2 linked regions of the Leptothrix cholodnii SP-6 genome follow. The protein of the gene in region 1 interacts with the protein of each later gene in a pairwise test. Links are inferred from orthologs where the notes say so. Each region holds a gene or a part of one and is shown in the gene's direction. Other genes may lie near its edges.

What was found. The genes of interacting proteins can lie anywhere in the genome.
Region 2: the proteins of LCHO_RS16810 (region 1) and purT interact in binary tests that used the Escherichia coli proteins (3 or more experiments, as listed by UniProt). The link is inferred for Leptothrix cholodnii SP-6 from one-to-one orthologs.

What each region holds. Positions count from the first base shown.
Region 1 is NC_010524.1:3,747,311-3,750,255, forward strand. Bases 35-2,844 are described here. They hold LCHO_RS16810 (polyprenyl synthetase family protein), read left to right. Parts: upstream 35-896; coding sequence 897-1,793; downstream 1,794-2,844. Other genes in these bases: LCHO_RS16800 (aromatic ring-hydroxylating oxygenase subunit alpha), read right to left, coding at 35-411; xseB (exodeoxyribonuclease VII small subunit), read left to right, coding at 655-900; dxs (1-deoxy-D-xylulose-5-phosphate synthase), read left to right, coding at 1,829-2,844. In the rest of the region: more of LCHO_RS16800, read right to left, coding at 1-34; more of dxs, read left to right, coding at 2,845-2,945.
Region 2 is NC_010524.1:124,783-127,715, forward strand. The notes cover bases 25-2,822. They hold purT (formate-dependent phosphoribosylglycinamide formyltransferase), read left to right. Parts: upstream 25-713; coding sequence 714-1,931; downstream 1,932-2,822. Other genes in these bases: LCHO_RS00605 (ProQ/FINO family protein), read left to right, coding at 25-642; LCHO_RS00615 (hypothetical protein), read left to right, coding at 1,984-2,178; LCHO_RS00620 (hypothetical protein), read left to right, coding at 2,194-2,822. Also shown: more of LCHO_RS00605, read left to right, coding at 1-24; more of LCHO_RS00620, read left to right, coding at 2,823-2,933. UniProt on the Escherichia coli protein: Involved in the de novo purine biosynthesis. Catalyzes the transfer of formate to 5-phospho-ribosyl-glycinamide (GAR), producing 5-phospho-ribosyl-N-formylglycinamide (FGAR). Formate is provided by PurU via hydrolysis of 10-formyl-tetrahydrofolate.

The sequences.
Region 1 (2,945 bases):
CCAGATCTGCACCGGGTAGTTGCGCAGGTTCAGGCACGGGTCTTCCTTGAAGTGCGGCGCGCCGATCAGCTGGCCGTCGAGGCCGTAGGTCCAGCGGTGCAGCGGGCACACCACGTTGGAGCCGGTGTTGCCACGGCCCTTGAGCATCACCGCCTGGCGGTGCCGGCAGACGTTGGACACCAGCTCGACGCCTTGGGCCGTGCGCACCAGCGCGCGGCCCTCGCCTTCGTTGGCCAGGGCCTGGTAATCGCCGACCTCGGGCACCATGCGCTCGTGCCCGAGGTAGCGTGGTCCGGAGGGGAAGATCTGGCGCATCTCCTTGTCGAAGAGTGCCTGGTCGAAATAGCTGCTGACCGGCAGTTGCGTGCGGCTTCTCTGTAGAGCTTCGAGTGTGATGCTCAGGTCGGACATGATCCCCAGGATCTCCAAGTGCATGTCGAACCACCACCCCTGACGGCCCGGCTTGGGCAGACAGAAAAAGGATGCGTGTCGACCGTTGGATCGGGCGATCAGGCTGGCGGAAGGTTCGAATGCCAGACTGCGCTCGCGGCGGAACACGCGGGCCGGGGTGGGCGGACGCCCAAGACGGGCACGGGATTGTAGCCACCGTGCACTGATCGGCCGCCTACAATCCAAGGCTTTCTCGAACATCTCATGCCCACCAAGAGCGCCCCTGCATCCGTCCCTGCCGAACCCGCCAGCTACGAGCAGGCACTGCAGGAACTGGAGCGGCTGGTGGTCAGCATGGAAAACGCCCAACTGCCGCTCGACCAGCTGCTCGACAGCTACAAGCGCGGCGCCCAGCTGCTGAGCCACTGCCGCGCCCGGCTCGAAGCCGTCGAACAGCAGGTGCAGGTGCTCGAGGCCGGACAACTCAAGCCCTGGAACGACGCCCCATGAGTGCCTCCCCGTTCGACGACTGGATGCGCACCGCGCTCGATCAGGTCGAGATCGAACTCGATCGCCAGGTGCCCGCCGACGCCCCCGCCGAACTCGGCCTGGCGATGCGCTACGGCGTGCTCGACGGCGGCAAGCGCCTGCGCCCGCTGCTGGTGCTGGCGGCGGCCGGCTGTGTCGACGGCCACCCCGAGGCGGCCCTGCGCGCGGCCTGCGCGGTCGAGCTGATCCACGCCTATTCGCTGATCCACGACGACATGCCGTGCATGGACAACGACGTGCTGCGGCGCGGCAAGCCCACCGTGCACGTGCAGTACGGCGAGGCCCGCGCGATGCTGGCCGGCGACGCGATGCAGGCGCTGGCCTTCGAGGTGCTGACGCCCGAAGACACCGACGATGGCGTGCCGCCGGCGCTGCAGGCGCGCCTGTGCAGCCTGCTGGCGCGCGCCTCGGGCGTGCTCGGCATGGCCGGTGGCCAGGCCATCGACCTGGCCCACGTGGGCAAGCAGATGGACGAGGCCGCCCTGCAGGACATGCACGGCCGCAAGACCGGCGCCCTGCTGCAGGCCAGCGTGCTGATGGGCGCGGCCTGCGGCCGGACCACCCCGGCGCAATGGCAGGCACTGGCCGACTACGGCTGGGCGATCGGTCTGGCGTTCCAGGTGGTCGACGACATCCTCGACGTCACGCAGTGCGCCGAAACCCTGGGCAAGACCGCCGGCAAGGACGCCGACCAGAACAAGCCGACCTATGTCTCGCTGCTCGGACTCGAAGGCGCCCGCGAGCGCGCCCAGTCCTTGCATGCCCAAGCCCACGCCGCGCTCGAACGCGGCGCATTCGCCGACGCGCGCTGGCTGGCCACCCTGGCCGACCGCGTGGTCGAGCGAGATTCCTGATACCGGCCTCGGCCTGCAGCCCCACGGAAGCCCCGATGAACGCCCAACCGCTGCTCCCCCGCATCCAGTCGCCGGCCGACGTGCGCCGGCTGTCCCGCGCCGAACTCAAGCAGCTGGCTGACGAACTGCGCGAGTTCGTGCTGCAAAGCGTCTCGCGCACCGGCGGCCACCTGTCGTCCAACCTCGGCACGGTCGAGCTGACCGTCGCGCTGCACCATGTCTTCGACACGCCCGAAGACCGGCTGGTGTGGGACGTGGGCCACCAGACCTATCCGCACAAGATCCTCACCGGCCGGCGCGACCGCATGAGCACGCTGCGCCAGCTCGGCGGCCTGAGCGGCTTTCCGCGCCGCGACGAGAGCGAGTACGACACCTTCGGCACGGCGCACTCCAGCACCTCGATCTCGGCCGCGCTCGGCATGGCACTGGCCGCCCAGCAGAAGGGCGAGAAGCGCCACGCGGTGGCCATCATCGGCGACGGCTCGATGACCGCCGGCATGGCCTTCGAGGCGCTCAACAACGGCGGCATGCCGCACGCCGGTCGCGTGCCCAACCTGCTGGTGATCCTCAACGACAACGACATGTCGATCAGCCCGCCGGTGGGCGCGCTCAACAAGTACCTGGCCCGGCTGCTGAGCGGGCGTTTCTATGCCGCCGCGCGCGAGGGCGCCAAGAGCGTGCTCAAGTCGGCGCCGACGCTGTTCGAGCTGGCGCGCCGCTTCGAGGAACACGCCAAGGGCATGGTCGTGCCGGGCACGATCTTCGAGGAGTTCGGCTTCAACTACGTCGGCCCGATCGACGGCCATGACCTCGACGCGCTGATCCCCACGCTCGAGAACCTGCGCGACAAGCCCGGCGCGCAGTTCCTGCACGTCGTCACCAAGAAGGGCTACGGCTACAAGCTGGCCGAGGCCGACCCGATCGCCTATCACGGCCCCGGCAAGTTCGACCCGCAGATCGGCCTGGTCAAGCCGGCCACGCCGCCCAAGACCACCTTCACCCAGGTGTTCGGGCAATGGCTGTGCGACATGGCCGCCGCCGACCCCAAGCTGGTGGCGATCACGCCGGCCATGCGCGAGGGCTCGGGCATGGTCGAGTTCCACAAGCGTTTCCCCGAGCGCTATCACGACGTCGGCATCGCCGAGCAGCATG
Region 2 (2,933 bases), 3.6 Mb from region 1 along the record:
GTCGTGATCCCCGACATGAGCCCGGCGGCCTGCGCGCAGCAGCTCAAGAGCCGTTTTCCGGCCCTGTTCAGCGGTGCGCCGCGGCCCGTCAAGCTGCGCATCCAGGCCGACATCCAGGCGCGTGTGCCGGGTGTCTTCACCAAGCAGGTGCTGTCGGCCTTCCTGCGCCGCCACACCGGCACCACCGCCTACCTGATCGCGCTGACCAAGGCGAGCCAGCGGTTCGACCTCGACGGCCAGCCCGCCGGCGAGGTCAGCGACGAACACCGCCAGGCCGCCAACGAGGAACTGCAGCGTCGCCGCGGCGTGCACGACGAACGCCGCGCCGCCGAAGACGAGCGCCGCGCGCTCGAACAGCAGCAGTGGCACAACCGCGCCCAGCTGCTGCGCGACTTCCAGGTCACCACGCTGACCCGCGCCAACTTCTGCGCCCTCAAGGGCGTGGCCGAGGATCAGCTCGACGGCCTGCTCGACATCGCCCGCCGCGAAGCCGCGGAGTGGGCCGCCAACCGCCCGCCGGTGCAGGAACGCGAACAGCGCGAGCCCCGCGACGCACGCGGCCCCCGGCGCGACGACCACCGCGGCAACAACCCGCGCCCGGCCGGCAACCGCCCCGCCGGCGGCCGCCCGCCGCGGCGCTGAGGTCGTGGTGGCGACGGCGCGGCGACAATCGGGCCCCTGATTTCGCCAACGGCCGCACCGGCCCCGTCGCCATGAAACCTCTGGGCACCCCCCTCTCTCCCGACGCCACCCGCGTGATGCTGCTGGGCAGCGGCGAACTCGGCAAGGAAGTGCTGATCGCGCTGCAGCGCCTGGGCGTCGAGACCATCGCGGTCGACCGCTACGACAACGCGCCCGGCCAGCAGGTGGCGCACCAGTCGCACACCATCGCGATGAGCGACCCGGCCGCCTTGCGCACGCTGATCGAGGCCGAGCGGCCCGACCTGGTGGTGCCCGAGATCGAGGCCATCGCGACCCAGACGCTCGAAGCCCTCGAGGCCGAAGGCGTCGTTCGCGTCATCCCCACCGCCCGCGCCACCCGCCTGACGATGGACCGCGAGGGCATCCGCCGCCTCGCCGCCGAGACGCTGGGCCTGCCGACCAGCCCCTACCGCTTCTGCGACTCGCTGGCCGAGCTGCAGGCCGCGATCGACGGCGCCGACGGCCAGCCCGCCATCGGCTACCCCTGCATCGTCAAGCCGGTGATGAGCAGCTCGGGCAAGGGCCAGAGCAAGATCGACGGCCCGGCCGACGTGCAGGCGGCCTGGGACTACGCGATGGTTGGCGGGCGAGTCAGCAACGGCCGCGTGATCGTCGAGGGTTTCATCGACTTCGACTACGAGATCACCCAGCTCACCGTGCGCGCGCTGGGCGCCGACGGCCAGGTCGAGACCCATTTCTGCGACCCGATCGGCCACGTGCAGGTGCGCGGCGACTACGTCGAGAGCTGGCAGCCGCACCCGATGCAGCCGGCCGCGCTGGCGCTGTCGCGCCACATTGCCAGGACCGTGACCGACAACCTCGGCGGCCAGGGCCTGTTCGGCGTGGAGCTGTTCGTCAAGGGCGACCTGGTGTGGTTCAGCGAGGTCAGCCCGCGCCCGCACGACACCGGCATGGTGACGATGATCACGCAGTGGCAGAACGAGTTCGAGCTGCACGCCCGCGCCATCCTCGGCCTGCCGGTCAGCACCGCGCTCAAGAGCCCGGGCGCCAGCGCGGTGATCTACGGCGGCGTCGATGCGCCGGGCGTGGTCTACGACGGCGTGGACGAGGCCCTGCGGGTGCCGAACTCGGAGATCCGCCTGTTCGGCAAGCCCGAGAGCTTCGAGCGCCGCCGCATGGGCGTGGCGCTGGTGCACGACGCGGATGTGGACGTGGCGCGCACGCAGGCCAAGCTGGCGGCGGGCAAGGTGAAGGCGCGGCCGGCCTGACCCGGCGCGCCGGTTCGGGCGCGGGTCGTGATGCCGTAACATCACGATACATATGAAAGCGCTGCAAAGTTCCCTCGCCCGTGACGTGCTGGCCGACCCGCGGGCGTGCGAGCAGCTGCGCCACTTCCTGAGCACGCCGGCGCCTGCGGCAGGCACCCGCGCCAGCGCGCCGGGCCCCGTGATCGAGCTGCGCAGCGGCGGGCGCACCCAGCGCTTCAAGCCGGTGGTCGTGCCCAAGGCCCGTTGACGCAGGCGCGGCACGATGACGCTCGCGCTGCCGGCCCTGCTGCTGCTGCTCGCCTGCTGGCCGGGCTGGATCGCCCGCTCGTGCATCCGGCGGGTCGGCGGCCACGCGCCCGACGGTGCGACCCGGCCGCAGGCCTGGACCGAAGCGCTGCTCTGGGCCGCCGGCCTGCATGCCGGGCTGATCGGCGGCAGCAACGTGCTGGGCTGGCCGCTGCTGCCGGCGGGCGAGCTGCTGCAGCTGCTGTCGCCCGAGCCGGCGCGGCAGGCCGGTGCCTGGACCGCACTGGCCGCGCACGGCGCCGGCCTCGCGGCCTACGCCGCGGCGGTGCTGGGGCTGGCCGCTGCCGGCCCCTGGGCCCTGCGCCGGCTGGTGAGCCGCTTCCGGCTCGATCGCTGCGCCAGCCCGCTCGGCCCGCTGCTGCGGCCGGCGCGGGCGCACTGGTATTACCTGCTCAGCGGCGCCGACTTCACCGCCGACGCGCTGCCCGACCTGATCGCCGTCACCACCGTGGTCGACGTCGCCGGCCAGCCCTGGGTCTACAAGGGCGTGCTCGACGAATACTTCGTCGACCCCCAGGGCCAGCTCGACCGGCTGATCCTGCAGCAGGTGGTGCGCCGGCCGCTGGGCGTCCAGGCCGCGCCGCAGACCCGGCCGCAGGACCGCTTCGAGCGCATCGACGGCGACTGCGTGGTGCTGCACCACGGCGAGATCACGACCCTGCAGGTCGACTACGTCCGCCTGGGCCGCACCACCGA